One region of the Ruania suaedae genome, then DNA from elsewhere that is predicted to be linked to it. Evidence: riboswitches for the same ligand, from Rfam matches in the RefSeq annotation. Region 1 holds a riboswitch; each other region holds the start of a gene.
What was found. Region 1 has a riboswitch for S-adenosylmethionine ahead of LQF12_RS03625 (DUF1737 domain-containing protein). Riboswitches for the same ligand answer to the same signal wherever they lie in the genome.
Positions count from the first base shown of each region.

Region 2: it holds a riboswitch for S-adenosylmethionine, as region 1 does, so the genes downstream of both, LQF12_RS01265 (methylenetetrahydrofolate reductase) here and LQF12_RS03625 (DUF1737 domain-containing protein) in region 1, are expected to answer to the same signal.
Region 3: it holds a riboswitch for S-adenosylmethionine, as region 1 does, so the genes downstream of both, LQF12_RS10530 (LLM class oxidoreductase) here and LQF12_RS03625 (DUF1737 domain-containing protein) in region 1, are expected to answer to the same signal.

Region 1 is NZ_CP088018.1:795,235-805,125, reverse strand. Features, by position in the region: gene upp (uracil phosphoribosyltransferase) at 1-509, shown strand, start outside; gene LQF12_RS03660 (LacI family DNA-binding transcriptional regulator) at 525-1,538, opposite strand; gene LQF12_RS03655 (sugar ABC transporter substrate-binding protein) at 1,669-2,967, shown strand; gene LQF12_RS03650 (carbohydrate ABC transporter permease) at 2,993-3,925, shown strand; gene LQF12_RS03645 (carbohydrate ABC transporter permease) at 3,967-4,731, shown strand; gene LQF12_RS03640 (glycoside hydrolase family 127 protein) at 4,753-6,651, shown strand; gene LQF12_RS03635 (O-succinylhomoserine sulfhydrylase) at 6,660-7,883, opposite strand; gene LQF12_RS03630 (rhodanese-like domain-containing protein) at 7,897-8,316, opposite strand; gene LQF12_RS03625 (DUF1737 domain-containing protein) at 8,313-8,579, opposite strand; SAM riboswitch class I at 8,585-8,669, opposite strand; gene LQF12_RS03620 (hypothetical protein) at 8,784-9,891, shown strand, end outside.
Region 2 is NZ_CP088018.1:288,803-298,693, forward strand. Features, by position in the region: gene LQF12_RS01245 (HNH endonuclease signature motif containing protein) at 1-353, opposite strand, end outside; gene LQF12_RS01250 (MFS transporter) at 575-1,669, opposite strand; gene LQF12_RS01255 (L-rhamnose mutarotase) at 1,800-2,129, shown strand; gene LQF12_RS01260 (enoyl-CoA hydratase/isomerase family protein) at 2,136-3,194, opposite strand; SAM riboswitch class I at 3,343-3,445, shown strand; gene LQF12_RS01265 (methylenetetrahydrofolate reductase) at 3,491-4,405, shown strand; gene metE (5-methyltetrahydropteroyltriglutamate--homocysteine S-methyltransferase) at 4,505-6,829, shown strand; gene LQF12_RS01275 (YtxH domain-containing protein) at 6,888-7,235, shown strand; gene LQF12_RS01280 (TM0106 family RecB-like putative nuclease) at 7,248-9,386, opposite strand; gene LQF12_RS01285 (HNH endonuclease family protein) at 9,295-9,891, opposite strand, start outside.
Region 3 is NZ_CP088018.1:2,290,303-2,300,193, reverse strand. Features, by position in the region: gene LQF12_RS10545 (hypothetical protein) at 1-127, shown strand, start outside; gene LQF12_RS10540 (S8 family peptidase) at 129-1,694, shown strand; gene LQF12_RS10535 (CHAT domain-containing protein) at 1,696-4,038, shown strand; SAM riboswitch class IV at 4,102-4,232, shown strand; gene LQF12_RS10530 (LLM class oxidoreductase) at 4,507-5,487, shown strand; gene LQF12_RS10525 (MFS transporter) at 5,698-6,945, shown strand; gene LQF12_RS10520 (ArsR/SmtB family transcription factor) at 6,979-7,320, shown strand; gene LQF12_RS10515 (SRPBCC family protein) at 7,317-7,745, shown strand; gene LQF12_RS10510 (glutamate-5-semialdehyde dehydrogenase) at 7,777-9,075, shown strand; gene LQF12_RS10505 (hypothetical protein) at 9,148-9,309, shown strand; gene nadD (nicotinate-nucleotide adenylyltransferase) at 9,346-9,891, shown strand, end outside.

The sequences.
Region 1 (9,891 bases):
CGCGTGACATCCGGACCGAGACCGAGGAGATCGACACCCCGGTCGCGCGCACCGTCGGGACGCGGATCGCCGAGCCGCGCCCGATCGTGGTGCCGATCCTGCGTGCCGGACTGGGCATGCTCGAGGGGATGACGCGGCTGCTGCCCACCGCCGAGGTGGGTTTCCTCGGCCTGCAGCGCAACGAGGAGACGCTCGAGGCGATCACCTACGCCAACCGCCTCCCCGACGATCTCACCGGCCGGCAGTGCTACGTGATCGACCCCATGCTCGCCACCGGCGGTACGCTCGTGGCCAGTATCGAGTACCTGTTCGCGCGCGGCGCGCGCGATGTCATCTGCGTGACCCTGCTCGCGGCCCCGGAGGGCCTGCGCACGGTGCAGGAGGCCATCGGCGACCGCACGGACGTGACCATCGTGACGGCCGCCGTCGACGATCATCTGAACGAGAAGGGGTACATCATCCCCGGGCTGGGTGATGCCGGGGACCGCCTGTACGGCGTTGTCGACTGAGCCGACTACGCCGGTTCACTCACCCACCGTCGACCCGCGGATCGCGAGTCGGCACACCTGGGTGAGCAGACCCGCTCGCGGCTCGCCGTCGAGCGCTACGACAATCTGTTCGGCCGCAGCCTTGCCCATCGCCTGAAAGTTCATGTCGACCGAGGTCAGTTCCGGCCGGGATCCCGTGGCCAGGATCTCCCAGTTGTCGAAACTGGCCACCGCCACATCGCCTGGCACCGTGACTCCACGCTCTCGCAACGAGTCCAAGCAGCCGCGGGCGATCTGATCCGAGGAACAGATGATGGCGTCGACTCGGGGATGGGCATCCATGATCTGCGTGGTCGCGGCGCGCCCCCATGACTCGGTCCACGACCCGAACATGTCGTGAGCGCCCACCAGCTCCACACCCGCCTCCGCCAACGCCGCAGTGATCCCAGCAAGCCGGTCGTGCGACGCCTGATACGTCCCGTCGCCGAGGATGTGGGCGATACGGCGCCTGCCCAACGAGAGCAGGTGTCGCGTCACCAGCTCACCGGCGCCGACGTTGTCGCAGATCAAGGAGAGATCCTGGGGATCGTCCGAGGGGGCGTAGGTGTAGACCACTGGCACCGGGAGATGGCGGCCGAGGGAGGGCCGCGGGTCGGTGCGGGAACCGACGACGATCAGCCCGTCCACCTTACGTCCGAGCAGGGTGCGCACATGGTGCTGCTCGCGGATCGAGTCCTCGCGAGCATCGGTCAGCAGAACCGACATCTGCTGTGACCCGAACGCTCCCTCGACACCGCGCAGGATCGGGAGCGAGAAGCGCCCGACCAGATCGGAGGTGATCAGTCCCACCGAGCGCGTGCGCCCCGAGACCAGGTGCTGGGCCACCGAGTTGGGGGTGAACTGCAAATCCTCGGCCGCCTCCAGCACCCGGACACGGGTGTCGGCCTTCACATCGGACCGTCCGTTGAGCGCTTTCGACGCTGTGGCGAGGGAGACACCGGCAGCGGACGCCACGTCGCGCAGGGTCGCGCGCACCGAATTTCCAGTCATCTAAGCCGCCTTCGCCATCCCCGCGCACTTGTCCACCCGTTGACCGTACACGAACCGGATGCTAACCTGCTCGAAACTGCCGAAAGCGTTTTCGAGCGTTGCCGGCCCCACAGGAACGAAGGAGATCCTCGTGACCTACAGCACTCACACCCCATGGCAGCGTCGGGCGGTGCTTCTCGCCTCAGGCGGCCTTGCCGTCTCTCTCGGGCTCGCGGCCTGTGGATCGGGCACTGGACTCGGCGGATCTGATGAGGAGGCCTCGGACGGCGCTGCCGGCGAAGGCGAGCAGACCCTCACTGTCTGGCACTACTTCTCAGAGCCGAACCAGGTGGAGGTGATGGACACCTACGCCGAGATGTTCGAGGATGCCCATCCGGACGTCACGGTCGAGAACGCCTACGTCCCGTACGACCAGATCATGTCGAAGGTCGTCTCGGCCACGGGCGCCGGCGAGGGTCCGGACGTCGTGGTCTTCAACGGGGCCGAGACCTCGACGCTCGCCCTGGCCGATGTTCTCGTCCCACTCGACAACTACCTCGCCGACTGGGAAGACACCGACCAGCTTCCCGAGTCAGTCCTCCACTCGGTCAACGACCAGATCTACGGCGTTCAGGGGTACGTGAACCTGCTCGGTCTTTGGTACAACCAGGACATTCTCGACGAGATCGGCGTCGAGCCACCGCAGACGATGGACGAACTGGAAGCGGCGATGCAGGCGGCAGTCGAGGCCGGCTACGAAGGCATCACCATGACCGGACTCCCACAGGGGCAGGGCGAGTGGCAGGCCTACCCGTGGCTCTCCCACGACGGTTTCAGCTACGACTCCCCGGATGCGGGCGCGCTCGAGAGTGCGTTCAGCCGCGTCAGCGGCTGGGTCGAGTCCGGCTACCTCTCCCCCGAGGTCGTCAACTGGGATCAGACCGTGCCCTTCCAGGAGTTCGCCGCGGGGGACATCGCGTTCGCCGAGAACGGCAACTGGCAGATGGGCGCCGCTGAGGACGCCTCCTTCGAGTACGGAGTCGTCCCCCTCCCGCTCGACGACTCCGGCCAGGTCTACCTCGGTGGCGAGGGCCAGGGCATCACCGCCAATGCCGATGACCCGGATCTCGCCTGGGAGTACCTCACGACGACGTACCTCTCCGTGGAAGGACAGGTGGCGGCCACCGAGACGGTCGGCTACATCCCGTCCCGCTCCGATGCGGCCGAGGACGAGGCGGTCACCAGCGACGAGCTCCTCTCGGCCTTCACCGAGACCGTGGCGGCCTACGGAGCCAGCTATCCCGCGCAGTCCATCCCGCCGGAGTCCGTGCCGGACGTGCAGCTCGCAGTCGGTCAGGCCTGGAGCGCCGTCCTGGGCGGGCAGCAGGATCCCGAGGAGGCCGCCTCCCAGGTGATCGCCGACCTCGAGCCGCTACTCGCCGAGCAGTGACCGCAGCGAGCGCGGGAGGCGTGCCGTGACCACGGCGACCACCACACCACCCGCCCGGCGCCCAGGGCCAGGCCAGGCCAGGAAACGCCGACGGCGCCTCTCCCCGCACGCGCCGTTCGCCCTGCCCGCCGTGGTGGTGCTGGGACTGTTCTCGCTCTACCCGCTGATCCAGCTGCTGCGAATGAGCGTCTCAGACGTCTCCACCAGCAACCTCGGCCAGGACTGGGCATTCGTCGGTCTGCAGAACTATCTCGATGGCTTCGCCTCCGGGGCGACCGGGGACGCCCTGGCACGCACGGCGATCTTCGTCCTCGCGGTGACGATCCTTGGCATGATCGGGGGGTTCGCTGCCGCAGCCGCACTGCGCACCAAGGGCTGGTGGTCCTCCGTACTGCTCTCCCTGATGGTCTTCGCCTGGGCCCTGCCCCCGGTGGTGAACGGATCGGTGTGGAAGTTCCTGCTAGCGAGCGACGGCCTGGCCAACTCGATCGTCACCGGTCTGGGGTTCTCCGAGCGCCCGTTCCTGTACGACCAGTACTGGGCACTCGGGTCGGTCGCCGTGGTGAACGCATGGGCGGTGATCCCGTTCAACACACTTGTGTTCCGGGCCGCGCTGCTGCAGATCGACCGGGAGCAGTTCGAGGCGGCCGCCCTGGACGGAGCGAGCCGGTGGCAGGAGGTCCGGCACATCATGCTCCCGGCGGTGCGGCCCACCAGCCTGGTGCTGCTGATCCTGACCGTGGTGTACGGCTTCCGGTCCTTCGACTTCATCTACGTGATGACCTACGGAGGCCCGGGCACCGCCACCAATACCTTGCCCTTCCTCGGATATCTGCAGGCGTTCACCCGCTACGACTACGGCCTCGGGGCCTCAACCTCGGTGCTCGCCGTGGCGATGGTGCTCCTGCTCGCGGTGGTCTACGCCCGCTCGATCCGACGAGAGGAGACCCGAGGATGAACGAGCGCACAGGGCCCGTGACCGGCCTCATCAAAGTGCTCATGACACTCTTGTACGGGGTCCCCCTGTTCTGGATCGTGCTCACCTCCTTCAAGGGCTCGGATGAGGTGTTCGGGCCTGCGTTCTCCTTCAGCCCCACCCTGGACGCCTACCGCGACATGATCGGCCCACAGCTGTGGAGCTCCCTGCAGCAGTCGGTGGCGATCGCCGTCGGAACCACCGCCTTCGTACTCCTCATCGCCGTGCCCGCCGCCTACGCCGTGGCGCGCGTGAGCGGATGGGTCTCGATGATCGGGCTGGGACTGTTGATCGTGTTCCAGATGAGCCCGCAGACGGCGAACGTGATCCCGCTGTTCCAGATCTTCGGCGAGTGGCGCATGCTCGACTCCACGGCAGGGGTAATCGTCGCCGATACCGCACTGCTGACCCCGTTCGCGGTGATGCTGCTGCGGCCGTTCTTCCGGGCCGTCCCGCCCCAGCTGGAGGAGGCGGCCGCGATCGACGGTGCCGGGGTGATGCGCATCTTCGCCACCGTGGTGCTACCGATCGCCCGGAACGGGGTGTTCACGGTAGGCACCCTGGTGTTCCTGCTCTCCTGGGGGGAGTTTCTCTACGCCGTGAACTTCTACCTTTCGCCCGGTCAGTACCCGCTCAGTGCCCTACTGGCGCAGCAGGTTTCCGCCTTCGGCATCAACTGGCCCGGACTGATGGCACTCTCGGTGCTCACCTCGATCCCCATCCTCATCGTGTACCTGCTCGCCTACGGCCAGCTCCGCGACGGTCTCGCCGCGGGCTCGGTCAAGTAGGCCCCTCGACCAAGGAAGCCCATGTCTGTCACACCCACCACACACTCCGCTGGATTGCCCGTGATGCCCGCTCAGGGCGCCGTCCGGCCACTCGGAGGGCCCCAAGTCGCCATCGAAGGAGGCTTCTGGGCTCGCCTGCAGGAGTTGAATGCCACCACGATCATCGACCATGCCCAGGATTGGATGGAGCGGGTGGGATGGATCGGCAACTTTGACGCTGCCGTGGCGGGCACGATCACCGAGGTCCGGCGAGGCCGGGAATTCTCCGACTCCGACGTGTACAAGCTGATGGAAGCGATGGCCTGGGAGATCGGCCGTACCGGCAGCACCACCCTCGACGAGCGCTTCCGTGCGCTCACTGCACGGATCGCCCCGGTTCAGACCGGCGACGGCTACCTCAACACGAAGTTCGGCCGTCCCGGGCAGCGCCCCCGGTATTCCAACCTCGAGTGGGGGCACGAACTGTACTGCTACGGGCACCTGTTCCAGGCCGCGGTCGCGCGGCTACGGACCACCGGCGAGGACGACTTCGTGCGGCTCGCACTGCGCGCGGCCGACCACGTGTGCACAGAGTTCGGCCCGGACGGCCGAGCCCAGGTCGGTGGGCATCCCGAGGTCGAGACCGCGCTGGCCGAGCTCGCCCGCGCCACCGGCGAGCAGCGGTACCTGGACCAGGCGGCCCTGTTCGTGCAACGCCGCGGAGGTGGCACTCTCGCCGACATCGAGCTCGGGCGTTCCTACTACCAGGACGACGTGCCGGTCCGTGAGGCCACGGTCGCGCGCGGTCACGCCGTGCGGGCGTTGTACCTGGCCGCAGGCGCCACCGACGTGGCCGTGGACACCGGCGATGACGAGCTGCTCGAGGCGTTGCTCGAACAGGCGCGCACCACACTGGCGCGGCGCACCTATCTGACCGGCGGGATGGGAGCCCGGCACACCGGAGAGGCCTTCGGCGAGGACTACTCCCTGCCCCCGGACCGCTCCTACTCCGAGACCTGCGCCGGTATCGGCGCCATCCAGTACTTTCAGCGACTGCTGCTCGCGACCGGCGACCCGGAATGGGCGGACCAGATCGAGCGGATCCTGTTCAACGTCGTCGCCACGTCCCCGGCGGAGGACGGGCGTAGCTTCTTCTACTCCAACACCCTCTACCGCCGTGAGGCCGGCGAGCCCCCTGCGGTTGACGTGCCGAGTCCACGGGCGGAGTCGAGCATGCGGGCCCCGTGGTACGACGTCTCCTGCTGCCCCACGAACGTCGCCCGCACTATCGCCTCGCTGGATGCCTACGTCGCCACAGCGAGCGAGAACGGACTGCAGCTGAACCAATACGCGTCGGGAACGGTCACCGCTGAGCTGGCAACCGGCACGGTGGCGGTGCACGTCGAAACCGACTACCCCGAGTCCGGGGCCATCCGGATTCGGGTCGAGCGCAGTCCCGACGGCGAGTGGACCCTCTCCCTGCGGGTGCCGCAGTGGGCCGCGGGTACCACCGTCGAGATCGATGGCCACGTACAGGAGGTCGAGCCGGGGTATGCACAGGTCGAAGCCCCGCCGGCAGGGGCCGAGGTTGTCCTCACGTTGCCCGTCGCGCCCCGCTGGATCTGGCCGGATGACCGGATCGACGCGGTGCGCGGGCAGGTCGCGGTGCAGTGCGGACCGCGGGTCTACTGCCTCGAGGGCATCGATCTGGCAGGAGAGATCGGCGACGTCCTGGTCGATTCCTCACGTCCACCGCAAGGTGGGCCGGGAGACGTGACGGTCAATGTCAGGACCGCCACGCACCCGGACGTGGCCTGGCCCTACACGTCGGCACCTCAGCATCCCGAACTGACAGATGTGCGTCCGGTCCGCTTGGTGCCCTATCACTCCTGGGGCAACCGTGGCCCGTCCTCGATGCGGGTGTGGCTGCCGACCACCTGACCCGGCTGCTACAGCGCCCGCAGCGCCCGACTCAGGTCCGCCTGCAGGTCCACCACATCCTCCAGCCCGACCGAGAGCCGCACCGTGGAGTCGGTGATCCCGACGGCGTAGCGCTTCTCCCGCGCGATCTTCGAATGCGTCGTGGTGGCCGGGTGGGTGATCAGCGACTTGGCATCCCCGAGGTTGTTGGAGATGTCCACCAGCTGCAGGGCGTCGAGGAAAGCGAACGTGCGCTCCTTGATCTGCTCCTGCTCGCCATCGACGTCCAGGTCGATCGTCACCACCGTGCCTCCGCCGCTCATCTGGGCTCTCGCCAGCTCGGCCTGCGGATGGGAGTCCAGGAAGGGGTAGCGCACCGCACGCACCCCCGGCTGGGACTCCAGCCATCCCGCGATCTCCAGCGCCGCGGCGGTCTGCGCCCGCACCCGTACGGCAAGCGTCTCCAGTCCCTTGAGCAGCACCCAGGCGTTGAACGGGCTCAGGCTCGGACCGGTGTTGCGGATCATCTGCTTGACGGGCCCCTCGATGTAGTCCCGGCTGCCGAGGATGGCCCCGCCCAGCACCCGGCCCTGGCCGTCGATGTGCTTGGTGGCCGAGTACACCACCACGTCCACGCCCAGCTCGTGCGGGCGCTGCAGGATCGGGGTGGCGAAGACGTTGTCGAGGATCACGGTGGCCCCCGCCCGATGGGCCAGCTCGCACACCGCCTGCACGTCCACGATGTCCTGCATCGGGTTCGAGGGCGTCTCGAACAGCACCACGTCGGCCGGGGTGGCCAGCGCCGCCTCCCACTCCTCGATCCGGTGGGCGTTCACGTAGTCCACCTGCACGCCCCACCGGCCGAGGATGTCGTCGAGGACCACGAAGGTGGAGCCGAACAACGCATTCCCAGCCACGATCCGGCTGCCCGAGGAGACCAGGGCGGCCAGGGAGGTGAACACGGCGGACATACCGGTCGCCGTCGAGAAGCAGGCCTCGGACCCCTCGAGCAGGCGCAACCGTTCCTCGAAGGCGGCCACGGTCGGATTGCCATAGCGGGAGTAGATGAACCGGTCGGCCTCGCCCGCGAACGCGGCTTCGGCGTCGGCGGCGTGGTCGTAGACGTACCCCTGGGTGAGGAACAGCGGCTCGGAGGTCTCACGGAACTCGGTCCGTTGCTGCCCGCCGCGCACGGCGAGGGTGGCCGGCCCGAGCCCCTCGGGCAGACTGGCGTGCGGGCGCGGATCACTCACGACGGCGCCCGGTTCAGCTCTGCGTCCAGGGCAGGCCGTCCGCCCGCCACCCGACCCAGCCACGGTGGCCCTCGGTGTCGGTGGGCCCCTCGAAACCGTCGCTGACGTTGTACGCCGGGCCGAACCCGGCGGCCGTGGCCGCCTCCGCGGCGGCGATGGAGCGCTGTCCGCTGCGGCAGATGAACACCAGCGGCTTGCCGTCCCCGGCCGCGTACCCGGCACGGCTCAGCTGGTCCAGGAACGCGGGGTTGCGCGAGCCGTTCGGGAAGGTGTTCCACTCGATCAGCAGCGTCGGCCGGTCGATCTCGTCCGTGCGCGGCACACCGACGAAGGACCACTCGGCCTGCGTGCGGACGTCCACGAGCGCGGCGTCGGGGTGCTCGGCCAGGAGCGCCCATGCGTCCTTGGGGTTCAGGTCACCTGCATAGCTCATACGGGCCGCACCTCCGCGTTCGGTCGTTCGTCGTTGGTGGGCCACCGCACCGCCTGTGCGGCGATGACCCTGCTGCCGTCGAAGGTCACCGACGGCGACCCGTACAGTTCGTAGCCCTCCTCGAGGGCATCGCTGACGCGCTCGCAGAAGGCCGCGTCGTCAGGACCGGTGAGCAACCGGTACCGGTGGCCAGGAGGTCCGGCGGGGCCGCCCCGGCCATGTGTGCCCGGACCGTTCGGGTGCCCGGTCGTGTGCTCGGTCATGCGCTCCTCCATCGGTTCTGGCGGTAGCACCTTCGGGCGAGGTTGCTGCAGCGTCATCGAGCCAGATCTCTCGGCTGCTCTGGATGGTCCCCTGCATCGTAGGTCGGCGATCGCCGGGCTGTCATGTCACTGTCCGCGCCCGCCCACGGATCGGACAGTAGGCTGCGTGGTAGGTGCAACACGGTCGGCCGTCAGGACACGATCGTGATGAACCCGGAAAGTGGGGGCAAGATGCGCGACCGCAAGCGTCTCGGAGCCACGATGGCGATCCTGACGACCGCTGGTCTGACCGCGTGCGGGGCGATCCAACCCGAGACACCGGGCGCACCACCTCCCGACGACAGCATCGTCGCCTGCGAGGACGTCACACCGCTGCGCGCTCCCGATGAGAACTACCGGGACGATCCGGTGTACGTGGGCAACGACCAGCCCGTGGAGGAGGTCCGTGCGTGGGCGCAGGACCTGCCGGGCTATGCCGGGATCTGGATCGACCGCGAGCACAACGGCTGGGTGTCGGTGGCGTTCACCCAGGATGTCGCCGAGCGCCGCACCGAGGTCGCCGATGAGTTCAGCGACGAGGGGGTGGCGGTGGTCGAGGCCCTGCACACCGAGGAGCAGCTGGCCGACCTCGCCGAGCGGGTGCGCACCGAGGGACCCGAGGGCGCGGTGAGCAGTCTCGCACCGGAACCTCAGCTGGGCGTGGTCGCCGTCGAACTCAGCGTCCTGTCGGAGGAGAACCTGCAGGCGATGGAGGAGTTCGTCGACGAACCGCTGTGCGTCTCGGGGCCGGAGCCCGAGGAGGTGGTCGAGCCCGGTGAGCAGCCCACCGAGGGGGAGCAGTGGCGGCTGCTCGGAGAGGAGCAGACCGGGGAGGTCTATCGCACCGGGGTGGCCACGACCGAGTCGCAGTACGCCGACCTGTGGGAGCAAGCCGGGATGAGCGGCGAGGTGCCGGCGTTGGACCTGGAGAGCGAGATCGCCGTCTGGTTCGGTGCCGTGTACGGCTCCAGCTGCCCGATCCGGCTCGACGACGTGGTGGCGACCGGCCGGGTGCTGCACGCCGAGATCGTCGTGCCCGGCTCACCGGGAGCCTGCACCGAGGACGCGAACCCGCACGCCTTCGTCGTGGCCGTCCAGCGTGAGGCCCTTCCCGAGGGCCCGTTCCACGTCCAGCTCAGCGCCGAGGACCCGCCCGCCGGGGTGCCGGAGGAGCGCACCGTCGTCTCGGCCGACCTGTCCACGCCGGGCAGCACCGCCACGGCGGATCAGATCGGCACCGACCCCGACCTGATCGATGCCGCGGACGAGCAGG
Region 2 (9,891 bases), 510 kb from region 1:
TCGGCGCTGATGGCACCGGCGGCGAGCGCCGCTTCGGTGGCAGGAAGGTGCTGGTGCAGGTTCTGAGCGGTGCGGATGCGGGCACGGGTGGGTCCGAGCCGGCGGTCGGTCCGGTCGGCCCACCAGGTGGGCAGGCTGCGGTATCCCGAGGCGGCCCAGGTGCCGTCGGCCTCGACCGCGACGGTCAGGTGATGGGCGAAGGCCTGTAGTCGCCGTTCGATGTTCTCGACGCTCTCGACCAGCCCGGTGAGGCGCCCGGAGGGGAGATCGTGGAGGTCCGCGTCCATCAGCGCTTCCAGCTCGCGACCGACCTGTTCCAGTCGGCCCTCGAGCTGGTCCGCGGTGGCGGTCACGGAGGCCTCCTCGGGTCGACGGCGGGTTCGGGATCGTGCTTCTCAGCGTAGTACGGATGTTCGTATGGATCAAGACTTTTCGTTGCAATCACGGGAAAAAATCCGGATGGGGGTTGTGGACGAAGGTGCATCGGCCACGGGGCTGTGGATAGCCATGGCGCGGCGCTCGCTGTCGTGCGCCGGTGCACCGGTCATGCACCGGCCGGCGCCGACCGGTGTAGTCAGCGCAGCCGCGCGGCGGCGGCGACCGCGGCGGTCGCCATCAAGACGCTCGACCCGGCCAGCGCCACCTCGAGCGAGGTGAGCGTGAGCAGCCCGCTCACCGTGATGATCCCGAGCGATTGCGCCGTGCGCAGCAGCGCGAACACCTCGGCCCGGCGCAGTGGGGGCGCCAGCCGATCGAGCGCGAGCGAGTAGTGGGTCCCCAGTGGAGCGAGAAGCGCTCCGACAAGTACCGCGCCCAGGAGGGTGGACCACAGCGCAGGCCCGAAGGCGATCAGGACGGTACCGATCGTCGTCACCAGCAGCTGGAGCACGACGATGCCCTGGCGGGAGGTCCGGTTCCGGACGCTCACCCAGACGCCTCCCGCCACGGACGCCAGGCAGAGCGTCGTGGCGAAGAGAAAGCCTGCGGCGGGGTCCAGGCCGAAGCGGATAGCCAAGGACACAGCCCCCACCTCGATCCCTGCCACCGCGGCCGACCCGGCCATGGCGCACCAGAGCCAGAGCCCGATCTCCGGAGTGATGAGCCCGGGGCGCCTGCGCGCCGCGGGCCCGGCCGGTTCCGCCGCATGCGGCGCTGCTGCGTCCGTCGACGAACGCGGCGCCGGTGGCAGGAGGGCCAGCGAGCCGGCGCCGAGAATGCCGAGCGCGAGCACGGCCGCGGGCGCCGAGACCGAACCGAGGAGCGAGGCGAGCGCAGGGGCGCTGACGAACACCACCTCGTTCATGGTCGCCGCGATACCGAGGGCGCGCGGCAGCCCCGCGGGCCGGACCACGGTGTTCAGTGCCGTCCGCATATGACCGTAGGCGGCGCCGCTGACCACCCCGGCCAGGGCCGCCGCGGCGATGAGGAGTGCGAACGGCAGCTGCAGATGTGACAGCAGCGCCGTGGCGATGAGGGCGAGCGTGCGGATCGCCACCAGCAGCCGCACAGCTCCGGTGGTGCTGAATCGACGGCTCATACGCGTGACCGGTACGGCGCCGATCACCTGCGCGCCCGTCATGGCCAGTACCATCGCCGCACCGCTGTCCGCCGTACCCGTCAGCGGTAGCGCGAGCAGCGCGAAGGCGATCGGGGCCGCGGCCTGCGGCACGGAGAAGCTGGCGTAGGAGAACAGCCACCGGGCGAGCGCGGTTCGCGAGGTGCCGGGTGATGCAGTGACGATGCTCTCCTCCTCACCGATACACCCGAGCGCTGGTTCCGGAAACGATACGTTGGCTCACATGCAGATCGCTCTCCACTCCCGCATCAAGCCCGGCCACGAAGAAGCCTACGAGCGTGACCACCAGGCCATCCCCGAGGGGATGGTCGAGGAGTTCGCGCGCCTGGGCGTGCACGACTGGAAGATCTGGCGCAGTGGCCGGGATCTCTTCCACCTCGTCGAGTGCGACGACTTCGAGGCGGCCATGCGCGAGCTGGAGCACAGTGAGCCGAACGCGCGCTGGCAGGAGTTCATCAACACCCATCTGGACGGCTTCGCCAGCTTCGGCGAAGGGCCGACGGCCACCAGCGTGCCGCTGGTGTGGACGTTGCAGGACCAGCGGCGGTCCTGACGCCACTCAGAACAGCGCGAGCACCTCGGCCGGGTCGACCTCCTCGAGCGAGGCGTGCCGCCAGCGCGGCTCCTGCCCCCGTTCGATGAGGACTGCCCGCACTCCCTCGATGAAGTCACCGGCCCCGGCGCCCCGCATCAACCCCGTGCCCAACCGCAGGTCCTGGTCGAGCACGTCGGCCACGGTCGGCATCCGGGCGGCACGGCGGATGGCCTCGAGGGTGAGCGCCACCGAGAACGGGCAGCGCGAGGACAACATCGATGCCGCCTCCTGTGCCTCCGGCTCCGGGCGATCACGCAGGCGGGAGGCCACCGCGACCGGGTCGTCGCCGCTGAAGCAGTCGTCGATCCACGCGCGGTGACCGACCGAGCCGCCCGGACGGCGGGCCGGCTCGAAGCCCTCCACCGGCTCCAGGGGCGCGCCCCCGGCCCATCGCGCGCACAGCCGTTCCCAGGCCTCGGCCTCGATGAGCTCATCAGCGAGCCCGGCGGCGATCGCTTCCTGCCCGCCGGCTCGCGCCCCGGTGAGGGCGAGGTAGGTGCCCAGCTCACCCGGAGCCCGGGAGAGCTCGAACAGCGCACCCACGTCCGGGAAGAAGCCGATCGCCGTCTCCGGCATCGCGACGGTCGTGCGAGAGGTCACCAGCCGTAGCGAAGCGTGCCCGGCAAGCCCGATTCCGCCTCCCATGACCACCCCGTCCATGAAGGCGGCGACAGGGATCCGGGCCTGCGCGATCAGCCGGTCGAGGGCGTACTCGGCCTCCCAGAACTGCACCGCGCGATCGACGTCGCCGGCCAGCAGCCAGTCCCGGATCGCGCGCACATCACCGCCCGCGCACAGGCCCCGGTCACCGGCGCCGTCCAGGGCGAGCGCCTGGACCGACCCGTCGTCGGCCCACGCATGCACCTGGTCACTCACCGCGGTGACCATTTCCGTGGTGAGGGCGTTGATGGTCTCGGGCCGGTTCAGCCGGATCCGCCCGAGCGCGCCGTGCCGGGCGACCAGCACGTGCTCGCCGGCGCGAGTCCAGGGGAAGGCGTCGGGGTCGGTGATCGGGTCCGGCACGGGTGCCTCCTACGTGATCAGTCGGGCGGGCCTGCCCTCCTTCCGAGTGTGGCCCCCCGACCCGGTGCGCGCACGGCGTCGCTCCACCGCCGGTCTCATCCAGTGATACGAGCTGGAGGCAGGACATGAGACAGGTAGCATCGGAAACTCACCATCCAGAGCGGCCGAGAGTCCTGGCTCGACGACGCCGCAGCAACCCCTCAACGGAAGCCTCCCGCGGGGAAGGGTGCTACAGCCAGGTCCGATGGAGTTCTGATGCAGGCACAGGTCCACCCACCCGACGGCGGGGGTCCCCCATGACCACCGCCACCCTCTACCGCACCCCCCGGCCGGGGCCGTGCATCTCGTTCGAGCTCTACCCGCCCCGCACGCCGCGAGGCGAGGAGACGATCGGGCGCACCATCGGTGCACTGGCCGATCTCGCCCCCGACTACTTCTCGATCACCTATGGCGCCTCCGGCTCCACGCGTGCCACCTCCCGGGAGCTGATCTGCCGGGTCCGGGACGAGACCCGCATCACGCCACTGGCCCACCTCACCTGCGTCGGAGCCAGCGCCGAGGATCTCGACGGCTACGTCGCCACCCTGCTGCAGGCGGGCGTGCGCGACTTCCTCGCGCTCCGCGGCGATGCGCCGGCCGGCGAACCGGACTGGCGTCCCCACCCTGAGGGTCTCACCCGTGCCAGTGAGCTCGTGGCGCTGCTGCGGCAGACCGCCCGCGACCACCTCGGCGAGGAGGGGGACGCCGTCAGCATCAGCGTGGCCACCTATCCCGGCGGCGCCTACGACGCCCAAGGGCGGCCCCGCATCGAGGACGACGACGTCGCCGCCCTCCTGGAGAAGCAGGCCGCGGGAGCGGACTTCGCCATCACCCAGCTCTTCTACGACGCCGGCCACTACGCCGAGCTCGTCCGTGCCGCGCGCGCGGCGGGCGTGCGCATCCCGATCGTGCCGGGCCTGATCCCGCTGACCGACCCGCGCCGGCTGCGCCGGATGGTCGAGCTCACCGGCGTGCCGGTGCCGCCCGCGCTGCTCGAGGAGCTCGACAGTGCGCCGGACAAGGAGGAGGCGTACCGGCGCGGACTCGCCGCCAGCGTCCGGCTCGTGCACGAGGTGCTCGAGACCGGTGCGCCCGGGATCCACTTCTACACGTTCAACTCCTCGCGCGCCGTGCTGGACCTGCTGCGCGAGTCCGGCCTGCGGCCCACCTGACCCGGCCCGCCGACGTCCACTGACTCCCACTCACACTGCACCGCCCCCTCGTACTCCCACCCCGGCAGGGGACGACCACCCGATCCACCGGAGGACTCGATGACTCAGCACACCCACGACGCCCAGCCCTTCCCCGCCACCACCGTGCTCGGCTACCCCCGCATCGGCCCGCGCCGCGAGCTCAAGCGCGCGCTGGAGTCCTTCTGGTCCGGTGCCACCACCGAGCCCGACCTCGCCGGGGCGGGCTCCGCCCTGCGCCGCCGCACCCGCGAGCACCTGAGTGGCCTCGGCCTCGACCCGCACGCGGCGGCCATCCCCTCCGACTTCAGCTACTACGACCAGGTGCTCAGCACGGCCGTGGCCGTGGGTGCCGTCCCGGAGCGGTTCGGCATCGACGCCGAGGGGCCGGTCGGCCTGGCCGACTACTCCCGCCTGGCTCGCGGCGACGCCGGGACCGCCCCGCTGGAGCTGACCAAGTGGTTCGACACCAACTACCACTACCTCGTGCCCGAGATCGGCGCGCAGACGCCGCTGCGTCACATCCCGGGTTCGGCTCCGGTGGCCGAGTTCCTGGAGGCCAAGGAGCAGGGCACGCTGACCCGGCCCGTCCTCGTCGGGCCGGTGACCTTCCTGGCGCTGGCCAAGGGCGAGGAGGACACCGACCCGCTGGACCGGCTCGACGACCTCGTCGAGGTCTACCGGCAGCTGCTCTCCGAGCTCGCCGCCGCGGGCGCCACCTGGGTGCAGCTGGACGAGCCGGCGCTGGTCAGCGACAACGGCGCCGTTCCCGCGCCGCGGCTCACCGGGGCCGCCGAGCGCGCCTACCGGCAGCTGGCGCAGGCATCCGCCCGCCCGCAGCTGCTCGTGGCCGCACCCTACGGCGACCTGCGCGAACGGTTCGCCGTGCTGGCCGCCACCGGCGTGGAGGCGATCGCGCTGGATCTGGTCAAGGGATCCATACCCGACGACGGCGCCCTCGCCCAGGCCTCCCACCTCACCCTGGTCGCAGGGCTGGTGGACGGCCACAACGTGTGGCGCACCGACCTGGACGCCGCCACCGAGCGGCTGCACCAGCTACGGACGGCCCACCAGGGGCGCGTGTGCGTGGGCACCTCGACCTCGCTGCTGCACGTGCCGCACACGGTTGCTGACGAGCAGGCGCTCCCGGAGCGGCTGCGCTCCTGGCTGGCCTTCGCCGACGAGAAGGTGGCCGAGGTGCTCGCCCTGTCCGCAGGCCCCGACGGCGCAGCCGAGGCCTTCGCCGTGGCGCGCGGCGCCGTCGCGGATCGCGCCGGCGCACCCGGCGTGCGCCGGGACGAGGTGCGCCACCGGACGGGAGCGCTCACGGCCTCCGACACCGAGCGTGCCCAGGTCGACGTCCGGGTGGCTGCGCAGCAGGAACGACTCGGGTTGCCGCTGCTGCCGACCACCACGATCGGGTCCTTCCCGCAGACCGGCGAGCTGCGCCGTGCGCGGGCGCAGCGGCGCACGGGGGAGATCACCCAGGAGGTCTACGACCAGGTGATCCGGGACGAGATCGGCCGGGTGATCGACCTGCAGACCGAGCTCGGGCTGGATGTGCTCGTGCATGGGGAGCCCGAGCGCAACGACATGGTGCAGTACTTCGCGGAGCTGCTCGACGGGTTCGCCGTCACCGAGCACGGGTGGGTGCAGTCCTACGGATCGCGGTGCACGCGGCCCTCGATCCTGTGGGGTGACGTCTCCCGCCCCGCGCCCATGACGGTGGAGTGGACCCGCTACGCCGCCTCGCTCACCGACAAGCCGGTCAAGGGCATGCTCACCGGACCGGTGACGATCCTGGCGTGGTCCTTCGTGCGCGACGACCTGCCGCTGGGCCAGGTGGCCGAGCAGGTGGCACTCGCGCTGCGGGACGAGGTGGCCGATCTGGAGGCCGCCGGCATCGGCGTCATCCAGGTCGACGAGCCGGCGTTGCGCGAGCTGCTGCCGCTGCGGGCCGAGGATCACCAGGCCTATCTGGACTGGTCGGTGCGCTCGTTCCGGCTGGCGACCTCGGGTGCTGCGCCGTACACCCAGGTGCACACCCACCTGTGCTACTCCGAGTTCGGTGAGGTGATCGACGCCATCGACGGTCTCGGAGCAGACGTCACCTCGCTCGAGGCGGCGCGTTCGGCGATGGAGGTGGTGCCCGAGCTGGCCGCCTCGGGCTTCTCCCGCGGGATCGGACCGGGTGTGTGGGACATCCACTCCCCCCGCGTGCCGAGCCAGGAGGAGATCGCCCAGCTGCTGGACCGCGCGCTGGACGCGGTGCCCGCCACCCAGCTCTGGGTCAACCCGGACTGCGGGCTGAAGACGCGTCGCTACGCCGAGACGGAGGAGTCGCTGCGCAACCTGGTGGCTGCCACCCGCGGGGTGCGCGCGGGGTCGTCGCCGCTCAACAGGTGACTCGGCCGGTGCCGGGCTAGGGTGACGTTCACACACGGACCGAAGCTGGGAGACCGCAATGAACGGCAAGATCGCATTCGTCGTCGGGGCGGGGGTCGGGTACGTGCTCGGCACCCGAGCAGGCCGCGAGCAGTACGCGCGGATCAAGGAAGCCACCAAGAACGCGTGGCAGAACCCGAAGGTGCAGGAGCAGGTGAACGCCGCCGAGGAGCGGGTCGGGTCGGTGATGCGCGAGCAGGGCTCGCAGATGGCAGAGCGTGCCACCGGCCTGGTCAAGGACCGCCTCTCCGGGCGGTTCGGGTCCTCGCACTCCAGCACCGAATCCGGTAGTGCCGCCTCGGACACACCCGGTCCCGGGACCAACGCCAACCCCGAGCCCGGTGGCGGCACCGGATCACGCGCGTAGGGCGCTCACCACTCAGCGCAGGCGCCGCCGGCGCATCGACGCCGTTGAGCATCGCCGCAGGAACCGGCCCAGACTCGTCAGGTCAGCCGCGTCGCGCGGCATGGTGCGCTGGAGCGCGGGGGAGTGGACGAGGATCAGGCGCCCCGCCGGCGTGCTGCCGCCCCCGGCGCTCGCCTCGCTCCAGGGATCCAGCACGCCGGCGAGCCCACCGGGCGCCCGGTCCGGTGAACTGAGAGCGAGCGAGCCCACGGTCACCGGAGCGCGTCCATCGAGAGCGCCGGTGGTGTCACCGACCCGCACCAGGGGATGCCCGGCGGCGTCGAGCGCCTCGCGCAATAGCCGTTGCTGGCGCGGCTGCGCGGCCACCACCAGCACGTCGGCGGCCTCGAGCGGTCGCGGACGGCCAGCGTCGACGGCCGGCCGGCCCAGCAGTGCGCCGACCTGGGCGACGACCTCGGCGGCCTCGGCCGCGGACCGTCCGTTCTCCCGGTGGTCGACCGGAACCAGATGCAGTCCGGCTTCGAGCCCGGCCACCTCGGTGACGTCTGTCTCCCGTTCCGCGGCCGGTCCGGTGGCCGGGTCGGGCCGGGCGGCCACGTCGGCTCGCTCACCTGCGTCGGCTCGGTCCGCTGCGCCGGCTCGGTCGATCCGGCCTCCGCTGTCCGCCGGAGCGCCGGCCGTGCCGCCCGCCGCCCTACCCGGCGGCGCGGCGTCGCGCTGAGCGAGCAGCCAGTCCCGCAGCCGCCGGGTGGAGAGGCAGTCGTAGCGGTTGTAGTCGGCCAGCACGTCCAGCTGCCGCCGGTAGGCCTCGTCTTCACCCTGCTCGCGCAAGGCGCAGGCCCGCTCGTACGCGAGCACCGAATCTCCCCCGGTCGTGACGCCGGAGTCGTCGCGCGACGTCGAGCCCATGTAGAGCGGTTCGAGCTTCTTCAGCGAGTACGACGGCTGCGAGATGCGGACCGAGGCCTTCACCGTGGCGTACAGGTCGACGAAGACCCCCGCGGCGAGCAGCTCGCCCACCTCCTCCTCACCGACGCGGTGACGGCGCGTGAGGCTGCGGAGCGTGTCCTGCTCGTACGCGGCGTAGTGGTACACGTGCATCCCCGGGTACTGCGCGCGCCGTCGCCGCAGATACGCCAGGAAGTCGCGCAGCGCCACGGCCTCGGCGGGCCGGTCGTGCGCCCAGAAGGTCACGTAGGTGCCTTCGTCCTCCAGCAGTCCGAACAGGTACTCCAGGCCCCACTCGCTCCGGTCGGAGTCCACCCAGAGCGGGTCTCCCTCGAAGTCGAAGAACACGTCCCCCGCGTCCGGGGGCGGCAACGCGTCGAGTCCGGCGCGGTCGTGCACCTCAGCCAGGACCGCTGCTGGATCCGCTGCCCGCTCCTGCTGCAGCTGCAGGGCAGCCTGGGCATGGATCCGCTCCCAGCTGCGGGCGTCGACCTCCGGTGGCGCGCTGCCGGCCGCGGCCACGTCGTCGATGGTCTCCAGACCCGCCCCGCGCAGGGCGTCGCGGTGCCGGGCACGCACCCCCCAGATCGTCCGCACGTCGCGGGTGCGGGCGATCTCGGCGCGGCAGTACTCACACCACAGGCACGCCGTGTACCACTCCTCACCCCAGCGCACCGGACCGTCGGCCAGCCGGTGGGAGTCGAGCAGGTGCTGTACGTGTCGGCGGTGCTCGCGGTGGACAGCCACGCTCGCCATGCTCTCGTGCTCGCTCGTCTCGCCGGTGCCGAGCACGAGGCGGGTGTGGCCGGCCAACGGAACCTGCAGGCGCAGCAGCTGCGCGGCGTAGGCGGCCACCTGCAGGACGGCCTTCGGCTTGGCCGAGCGGGCGAGCTTGCTGTCCACGACGGCGTAGCGCGCCTGGCCATCGCGCGCCCCCTCGCGTACGAGGAAGTCGGGTCTTCCGTGGAAGCGGCCGTCGAAGAACCCGCCCTGGTAGACCACGTCCGCGCCCGAGCGCAGAGCCGCGGCGGTCCGCTCGTCCTGCTCGGTCAGTGCTGCCGGCGTGTACCCGGTGGGTGGGCCGATCTCGACCACGCCGGCGCCGAACCGCTCACGGAGGCCGGCCAGCACGGCGGCCTCGTGCTCGACCCCCAGGCGTGCGGCGCGCTCGCGGATCGGATCGGTGATCTCCAGAGCCGGCACACGGCCGAGCTTCTCGTCCAGTCGCCGCAGCAGCTGGAACTCGCACTCGTGGGCGGTCGCCAGATCGGTGGCGCTGTACACCAGGGTCTCGTCGGTCAGGAACATCCGTGCTCTCCCTCCCGCCGATGCTCATGTGCTGGTCCGAGGTTATCCGCGTCCGCCGACATCCCGCGCACGCGTCCGCTTGCGCGGCCCCACAGCGCTGCGCCAGCACCTCACGCAGCGCCGCCAGCTCGGTGGCCGAGACACCGAGGCCGTAGGCGGCCTTGATGAGGATCTGCTGAACCACGTACGCGCACCGGAACCCGGTGTTGGGCGGGAGCCAGCCGGCGGCGTCGGCGGCTCCCTTGTCCAGGTTGGCTGCGCCGTCCACCGGGATGAGGTTCGCCGGGTCGTTGGCGAACGCCTGGGCGTACCCGGGCGCCCAGGTGTGGCCGCCCTTGCGCCAGGCGTCGGCGAGCGCCACCACGTGGTCGACCTGGACCGCCGAGCTCGTGGCCGGCCC
Region 3 (9,891 bases), 1.5 Mb from region 1:
GTGGTCACGCACCGCCACGGTCTCGCCTGCCGGGCGGTTCGAGTTCGACAGGGTGCCCGGCGGACCGGTACGACTACGACTGCGCAGTGATGACGGTGCGTATCTGACTCCAGGATTCGAGGTATGAGATGACGGGCTGGAAGCCTCCCGCCGTATGGTCGCGGATCCGCCGCACCGGTGCCGATCCGGAGGCGGGCTGGTCCGGCACCACTTACCTGGGCGATGCGCTGCTGTGCCCGCTCGTCCCCGGCGTCGAGGAGGACCTGGCGGTCCTGGAGGAGGTGCTGGGGGAGCGGCAGTGGTCGGCGAGGATCGGCCAGGCGGTGCTGTACCCACCTGAGCGGGTGAGCGCCGAGACCGGGCTCACCGGCGCCGTCGGACGCCTCCAGGAGAGCTACGGCACGAAACCGGGGGCGGGCCCGCCGGAGCTGCGCGAGGTGTGGAAGCCGCTGTTCGGGAGCGGCCGCCGGGCCGGGCCCGAGGGCGAACCGATCGCCGCCGGCGTGCTCGAGGTGAGGCTGGCCCGCCGCCACGGCAGCCCGGTGGATCGACCGGACGCTGCCGTGGTCCTCAAGGCGGTGCAGGAGCGGCATCCGGGCGCCGTGCTCGGTCTCGACCACCCGCTCACCCTGGGCCCCTTCATCGAGACGAACCCGTTCATCGAGACCAATCCCTTCATCGAGACGAACCCCTTCATCGAGACCAACCCGTTCATCGAGACCAACCCTGCCGGCTCGTACACACGCCCCGGGCTCGGCGGGCGCCAGCCGGTGAGCCTGCCGATCCCCGCGCCGCCCCGCCGCCCCGAGGCCGGCCGCCGGGTGACCGTGGCGGTGCTGGACACCGGGTGCGGGGACCACGAGTGGCTCGAAGGGGTGGTCCGGGTGCCGCAGCTGGCGGGTGCGCCGGTCGGGCGCCACGGGTCTCCCGACCCCGAGCGTGACCCCGCGGGTGGCCCGCAGATCAGCGGGCTCGCCGGCCGTGCGGCTGGGCACGGGACCTTCATCGCCGGTCTGGTGCGCCAGGTCGCTCCCGATGCCGATGTGCTCGCCGTGCGCGTCTGTGACGGGGACGGGGTGGTGACCGAGCTCGAGCTGATCACGGTCCTGGCGCAGCTGGCGCAGTACCAGCGCAGCTCGGGTCCGGTCGATGTGGTCAACCTCTCCCTCAGCTATACCCACGAACGACCCGAGGACCGGGCCTACAGCTCGGCCCTGTACGGGGCACTGCATCAGCTGCGCGCCGACGGCACCACGGTGATCGCCTCCGCCGGGAACGCCGCCACCACGCGACCACACCTGCCGGCCGCCTTCACGCTCTCACCGGACCCGGCGGTGGCGCCGCTGGTCTCGGTCGGCGCGCTCAATCCGAACGGCACGATCGCCGCCTTCAGCAACCAGGGTAAGTGGGTCACCGGCTGGGACCAGGGCGCGGCGCTGGTGAGCACGAGCCCGCAGCTGGACTCCGGGCGCCAGCCCACGGTCCGCACCGGGCCGGGCAGCGAGACACTCGACCTCGACGACTTCCGGAGCGGCTTCGCCGTCTGGAGCGGGACGTCCTTCGCCGCTCCGCTGCTCGCCGCCCGGGTGGCGGCGATGCTCGAACCGAGCGTGCCGCCCGGCAAGGACGTGCCGGACCGGATCCGGGCCGCCGGGGCGGCACTGCGCGCGGTGGAGAAGGCACAGGACCGATGAGGTGACCCAGGTGCTCGCAGGCGGTGCGCCCGAGACCGCCGCCACCCTCCATGCCGAGGCCAGGCGCGCGGCCAACGGCGGTGACCTCCCCGAGGCGGAGCGCCTGCTCCACCGGGCGCGCCGGTGCGCCACGAGCGCGGAGGAGATCGCGCGGATCGAGGGCACCCTGGCGTTCGTCGAGGTGGAGCAGGGCCGGGCCGAGGAGGGCCTGGCCCGGTGCGTGACCGCCTACCAGGGAGCCCGGAGCGGGACGGCGGAGCACGCCGTGCTGGCCGGCCAGCTCGGCACGATCCGGTTCGTGCGCGGGGAGACCGAGGCCGCGATCGAGCTCTTCAGCACGGCTCTGGAGACGCTGGTGGGGGAGGAGCGCTGCCGCATGCTCCTCAACCGAGGGACTGCACACCTGACCGTCGCCGCCTACGACGCCGCGCGCCGCGACTTCGAGGAGGGGGCGAGGGGCCCGAACCCGGTCTCGGCCGCCAAGTGCGCCCACAACCTCGGCTACGTGCACCTGCTGCGCGGGGAGCTGGTGGACGCCCTGCGCCGGATGGACCAGGCACGCCTCGGTCTGGCCGACCTCGGTCCGGCCGTGACCGCCACGCTCGACATCGACCGCGCCGAGGCACTGGATGCCGCCGGCCTGCGCGGAGAGGCGGTCGCCCTGCTGCGGCAGGTGGCCGCACGGCTGGCGGAGACCGACCTGTGGCGGCTGCAGGGGGACGTCGACCTGCACCTGGCGCGCCGGCTCGAGGGCGAGGACGCCCGGTGGGCGGCCGAGCGTGCCGTGCGCCGCTTCGTCCAGCACGAGAACGCCGTCGAGGCGGACGAGGCGCGCGCCGTCGGGCTGCTGCTGAGGTGCCGCACCACCTCGCCCCCGGAGGCGGGTGTGCTGGACGGGCTCGCCGATCGCCTCGGGGCGGCGGGACGTTCCCACACCGCCACCGCCCTGCGGATGCGTGCCAGCGGTCTACGAGGCCGGGAGCCGGTGCCGCCCGGTCCGGAGGCACCGCTGACCGTGCGCCTGCTCGCCGGAGAGGTCTCGGCCGAGCTGGCGCTCGGATCGGGGAACACCGGCGCGGCACTGGCGGCGGCCTCGGACGCCATCGACGAGCTGGACCGGTGGCAACGCGGGATCGGCAGCCTCGAGCTGCAGTCGGTGAGCAGGCGGGTGGGGGCGCGGGTGATCCGCCTGGGGCAGCGGGCCGCCTGGCTCAGCGGGGACGCCCAGCACCTGCTCACGTGGTCGGAACGGGCGCGCGAGCTGGTGGCGCGGGTACCGGCGACGCGTCCGCCCGAACAGCTCGGCGATCTCCTTGCCGACCTGCGCCGGCTCGGCCCCGACGGGGATCCGGACCGGCGGCGCCGGCTGGTGGAGGAGATCCGGCACGGCCGCTGGCTGACCGCCGGGGAGCTGGGCACGAGAGGCACGACCAGCACTGTGACGGTGGCGGAGGTACGGCAGGCGGCGGGGCCAGGGCGCTACGTGAGCCTGATGGAGATCGAGGGCCGGCTGATCGCCCTCACCCTCGGTGACCGCGAGGACATCCTCGATCTCGGTGCCTGGGGCGAGATGGATCGCCTTCTCGGCGGTCTCGGTGCGGACCTGACGATGGCGGCCCAGCTGCGCGCACCGGTGGTCCGTGCTGCGCTCCGGGAGCGGATCGAAGGCCTGGACCGGCTCCTCGCTCCGGCGTTGCACGGCGCCGGCGCGCTGACGATCACCGCACCGGCGGTGATGGCCCGGATGCCGTGGGGGCAGCTGCCGAGCACCGCCGGTGTGCCGGTGACCGTGCCGACCTCGGCGAGCGCGTGGCTGCGCCAGGCCGCGCCCCGGCCGATCCACGGTGTCGGGGTGGTCGTCGGGCCCGGGACCCGCACCGGGAGCGCGGAGGCGGACCTGGTGCGCCGGCGATGGCACACCCGCCCCGTGCGGGAGGGGGAGGACTGCCACGACGCCGAGATCCTCGCCGCCGACGTGGACCTGCTGCACGTGAGCGCCCACGGTCAGGACCGGGAGGCGCACCCGCTCTTCGCCTCCCTCACCCTGACCGATGGCGACCTGTTCGGTCACGATGTCGAGCTCTACCCGCGGGTGCCCCCGGTGGTCGTGCTCTCGGCCTGCGGCGCCGCCGGGGGTTCGCTCGGGATGGCCCGGGCCTGGCTGCACGCGGGCGCCCGGACGGTGGTGGCGGCGCCGGCGGACATCTGCGAGGACGCCGCGCTGGAACGGTTCGGCGCCCTGCACGCGGCGCTCGCAGTCGGGCGGACGCCCGCCGCGGCGGCCGCGCTCGCGTTCGGCACGGACGCCCTCGACTGTGCGGTCCAGTGCTACGGAGCCGGCTGAGCGCGGCGCACCGATCGTGATTGGTTGACACGTCATCCAATTCGCTCGTACAGTGCAGACCAAGGTCTTGAGTGTCAGCACACGTGGACGCAGTGCCACGGCCCCGGCCGGCTGACCGGCAACCCTCCACTTGCGGTGGGGTGCCCCGGGTGACGACCTGGCCCTGGCCACCTGGTGCAGGGCAAGCGCAACACCGCGAGCGCGGTGGACGAGAGAAGGACACAGCAACAGATGATCCAGGACCGGACCCCAGTGTTCACACGGCCCGCACGGCCCGCACTGCGCTTCGCCGCCTGCATGATGTGTCGCTGTTCCATGTCGGCCTGAGCCGAACCTCGACCGGTCCCTCGGGCGCCTGGCCCCTTCGGAACCACCCTCGGTTCGCGGCTGCACACCTGCCGGTGGCGTGACAACGCCGGCGTGCACCGGCGATCGAGCTCCCCGCTCTCGCAGAACAAGGACACTCTCATGCCTGCTACGGCCACCCTGCCCACCTCGCTGATCTCCCTCGACCTGTCCGGCGCCGGCGCACCCCGTGAGTGGCGCCGTGCCGAGGACTCCGACGCCGAGTCCTTCATCATGGGCCGCCTCGCCGGCCTGGCCTCGCTGGCCGACAAGGGCGGCGTCGACCTGCTCACCCTGGACGAGACCTTCCACCACGCCGGTGTGCGCCGCCGCGACGACTGGCTCGACGGTGCCGTGGCCGCCTCCCGGCTGTCCCGCCACACCTCCCGCGCGACCCTGGTCGCCACCGTCCCGCTCGGCAGCCACCGACCCGAGCACGTCGCCGGCGCCGTGGCCAGCGTGCACCGCGCCTCCGCCGGCCGGGCCGGCTGGCAGCTCGAGGTGGCCGCCTCCGGCGCCCGGAGCCTGCGGGCCGTCGAGTCCGTCATCACCGGATGGCCGACGGCGCAGCGGGGGTCCGCCGTGGCGGCCCGCCCGCAGGTGGTCGTCCCCGTGCGCACCTCGGTCGACGGCGAGCTCGCCGCCGCCCGTGCCGACGTCGCCCGCCTGAGCGTGGCCACGCTGGAGGAGGCCCGTGCAGCACGTACCGCCATCCGGGAGGCGGCGGTGGAGTGGGGCCGCGACGCCGATGACGTGCAGGTACTGGTGGATGTGCACACCCTGATCTCGGCGGATGCGCCCAGCGCGCGCGCCCGCTGGGACCTCCTCACCTCGCTCGAGGAGCAGCCGCGCCCGGTGCCGCTGCGCTCGATCGGGACCGCCACCGACCTGGCCGACCTGTGGGCGCAGTGGGTCCACGCCGGTGCGGCCGACGGGTTCACCGTCATCCCCGCCTCGGTGCCCACCGACGTCGTCGCCCTGGTGCAGGACGTGGTGCCGCTGCTGCAGGCACGCGGACTGCGGGGCCCGCGCGCGGCGGCGGTGGAGACCGCTGCCGCCGGACGCCGCCGCGTGAGCGCCGCGCGCGCTCGGGTCACCGCCTGACCCGGCCCGTCTGACCCGGCTCGTCTGACCGGGTCGACACGGATGCGCCGGTCTGCGGCGCGATGGTGCTGCAGACCGGCGCATCCGTGTCGGCTGCGTCACCAGCGCTGGCGACCCGGCGTGTCGCGGAGGTAAACTCGCGACTGCGATCAGGGCTTCTGCGCACCAGCGGTGGGGTGGTGCGCGCGTCCGCGCACCCTGGAGCCGTGAATGTCCCCCCTGCGTTCCTACCGGAACCTCTTCTCGCTGACCGGCGTGGTCTACATCCTCGTGGCATTCCTCGCCCGGCTGCCGGTGGCGATGTCCCAGATCGGCGCGCTGCTGCTGGTCTCGGCCGCCACCGGCTCCTACGGCGCCGGCGGCGCGGCCGCGGGCGCGACCGCGGTGGTCAACGCCGTCGCCTCCCCGGTCGCGGGGGCGCTGACCGACCGGATCGGGCAGCGGCCGGTCCTGCTGGTGCAGTCGCTGGTCGGGACCGCCGGGCTGGTCTGGCTCGTGCTGGCCGCCTCCTCCTACACCTCCGGCGACCCCTGGTGGCCGCTGGTGCTCATCGCCGGGGCGAGCGGGGCATTCCTGCCGCAGGTGGGCACCCTGGCCCGGGTGCGCTGGCGCCCGATCGCGCGCCGGTCCGGCCGGTCCGAGCAACCGCTGGTCGATGCCGCGTTCTCCTACGAGGGGGCGGCCGACGAGGCGAGCTTCGTGCTCGGCCCGGCGGTGGTCGGCCTGGTGGCGGCGATGCTCAACCCGTCGGCCGCTCTGATCGCCGCCGGTGTGCTGCTGGGACTGTTCGGCACCTGGTTCGCCGTGCACCCCACGGCCGCCGTTGTGCCCCGGCGCGATGCCACGGTGAGCCGGGAGCCGCTGCCGGCCGTGCTCGTGGTGCTCGTACTCGCCCAGCTGACCATCGGGATGATCTTCGGCTCAGTTCAGGCAGGCGCCTCGGTGCTGGCCACGCAGGCGGGGGAGCCGGGGCTGACCGGGCTGCTGCACGCGCTGCTCGGGATCGGCTCGGTGACGGCCGGCCTGGCGGTGGTGGCCGTGCCGGATGTGTTCCGGTACGAGAACCGGCTGCGGGTGTTCACGGTGGCGCTGGCGCTGCTGAGCATGCCGCTGCTGCTCGTGGGCTCGATCGCCACGCTGGTGCCGGTGCTGGTGGTGCTCGGGCTGGCGATCGCCCCCTCGATGATCACCACCTTCACGCTGGCCGAGCGGATCAACCCACCCAGCCGCCTGGGCGGGGCGATGACACTGCTGGCCGCGGCCACGGGCCTGGGCTACGCCCTCGGGTCGAGCACGGCCGGCCGCCTGGCCGACTGGGGCGGCTACACGCCGGCGTTCGCGGTGACGATCGTGGGGGCCTCGCTGGCCGCCATCATCTCGCTGGTGGGGGCACGCGGGCTGCGCCGGGCCCAGGGTGCGCGACGGGCGCAGTCCGTCGACGTCGACGAGAACACTTAACAGATGTGTTAAGTGTCGGCTAGGCTGCGCGACATGACATCCACGGCGCTCCTCGACCCGGCGGCGACCGCGATCGCGAACGAGGCCCGCCGGCGGATGCTCGACCGACTCGCCGCCGGCCCCGCCACCGTCACCGAGCTCGCCGAGATTCTCGGCATCAGCGGCCCCGCCGTGCTGCGTCACCTGGACCGGCTGACCGAGGGTGGGCTCGTCACCCGGACCAAGTCCGGCCGCAGCGTCACCGTGGAGATCGTCCCGGGCAGCCTCGACGCACTCGTGATGTGGGCCACCTCGACCCGCTTGTTCTGGAGCAACCATCTCGACCGGTTCGCGGCACACATGAACTCGACGACGTCCGGGAAGGACCGGTCATGACACCGACGACGATCACGGTCTCGCGCCTCGTGAGTGCTGACCCCGAGCAGGCGTTCGCCGCCTGGGTCGAGCCTGCGCAGATGGCACAGTGGTGGTGGCCGCAGTGGCCCGACACCGAGTACGAGCTCGACGCCCGGCCGGGTGGGGAGTACCGGATCGTGAGCGCTGCCGCCGGTGTGGGCGTCACCGGCCGGTTCACCGTGGTCGACCCTCCGCTCCGTCTCGCCATGACATGGCTCTGGATCTCCGACGACGAGGCCCCCGGCGAGGGCGCCACGGACACCGTGGAGGTGAGCTTCGTCCCGACCGAGGGCGGAACGGTGGTCACCGTGCTGCACACCTCCACCACGCACGTCGCCGACGGCGGCGCCGAACAGGGGTGGAATGACGTCTTGGACCGGCTCCCCGGCCGGCGACAGCGCTGACCACGAGCCGGGCACGCCGTATCCTGGGGCGATGAGCGTGGAGACTGCGGCCCAGGTCACCGACGAGCAGGCGAGCGAGGGTGTCCGCCACCTCGCCGAGGCGGCGAAGGTCGCCTCCCGCGCCCTGCGCAGCGCCACCACCGCCACGAAGAACCAGGCTCTGCACACCCTCGCCGACGCCCTCGTGGCCGAGACCGAGCAGATCCTGACCGCCAACGCGGTCGACGTCGAGCGCGAGAGCGCCGCCGGGATGAGCCCGGGACTCGTCGACCGGCTCCGGCTGACGGGGGAGCGGATCGAGGCCATCGCGGACGCGCTGCGTGAGCTCGCCGCACTACCCGACCCGGTAGGCGAGGTGGTGCGCGGCCAGACGCTGCCGAACGGACTCACGGTCCGCCAGGTGCGGGTGCCGATGGGCGTCGTCGGGATGATCTACGAGGCCCGGCCCAATGTCACGGTCGACGCTGCCGGTCTCGCCCTCAAGAGCGGTAATGCCGTGCTGCTGCGCGGTGGGTCGGCCGCGGCGAGCAGCAACGAGACGATCGTGGCGGTCCTCGGGGACGCGCTGGAGCAGGTCGGCCTGCCGCGCGAGCTGATCCAGTCCGTGGACGCCTACGGCCGCGCCGGGGCCCGGGCGCTGATGCGCGCCCGCGGACTGGTCGACGTGCTCATCCCGCGCGGTGGCGCGGGACTCATCCAGACGGTGGTGACCGAGTCGCAGGTGCCGGTGATCGAGACCGGGGTGGGCAACTGCCACCTGTATGTGGACGCCACCGCCGATGTCGGCCAGGCGGTCGCGATCCTCCTCAATGCCAAGACGCAGCGGGTGGGGGTCTGCAACGCCGTCGAGACGTTGCTCGTGCACGCCGACGCCGCCGAGACCTTCCTTCCCGCGGCGATGTCGGCGCTGTCCCAGGCCGGGGTGCACGTGCACGGCGACGAGATCGCCCTGGGCCACGCCGGCCCGACGGCGCAGGTCAGCCCCGCCACCGAGGAGGACTGGGCGAGGGAGTACCTCAGCATGGACCTCGCGGTGCGGGTGGTGCCCGGGCTGGACGAGGCGCTGGAGCACATCCGCACCTGGTCCTCCGGCCACACCGAAGCGATCCTCAGCAACGACGTCGGCGCCGTGCAGCGCTTCACCTCCGAGCTGGACTCGGCGGCGCTGCTGGTCAACGCCTCCACGCGCTTCACCGACGGCGGCCAGCTCGGACTGGGGGCCGAGATCGGGATCTCCACCCAGAAGCTCCACGCGCGCGGCCCGATGGGCCTCGCCGAGCTGACCACCACCACGTGGATCGTGCAGGGCGAGGGACACGTACGCCCCTGAAGCGCAGTTCGGCCGACCGGGCATGACAGACTATGGGCTCGGGTCGTGACACGCAGACGAAGGAGAACGTAGATGCGCAGCTCGCTGCTGATCATCGCCGCCGAGAGCACCGAGCATGCCGCCGAAGGCCTGCATCCGATCGGTTTCGGGCTGATCGCCGGTGGTCTGCTGCTGTTCCTGCTCCTGGTGACTCTCGCTTTCCGGAGCCTGGGAACCCGCAACCGTCCGCGCTGACATGGGCACGGTCCGCAACGCTGACCGGACGTGGCGATGATCGCCGCCACCCGCGGCCCCGCTCGCGTGGGCATCATGGGCGGCACGTTCGACCCCATCCATCACGGCCACCTCGTCGCTGCCAGCGAGGTGGCGGACGAGTACCACCTCGACGAGGTCGTCTTCGTCCCCACCGGGGCGCAGCCGTTCAAGCTCGACCGCGAGGTCACCCGCGCCGAGCACCGGTACCTGATGTCGGTGATCGCCACCGCGTCCAACCCGCGCTTCTCGGTCTCGCGGGTCGATATCGACCGCCCTGGCACGACGTTCACGATCGACACCCTGCGCGATCTGCACGCGGTCTACCCGGACGCCGAGTTGTTCTTCATCACCGGGGCCGACGCCCTGGGGCAGATCCTGAAGTGGAAGGACTCCGACGCGCTCTGGGACCTCGCGCACTTCGTGGGCGTGACACGGCCCGGCCACCAGTTCGAGACCGAGAACCTGCCCTCGGGGGAGTACTCGGTGCAGGAGATCCCGGCGATGGCGATCTCCTCGACCGACTGCCGCGAGCGGGTGCAGGCCGGCAAGGCCGTCTGGTAT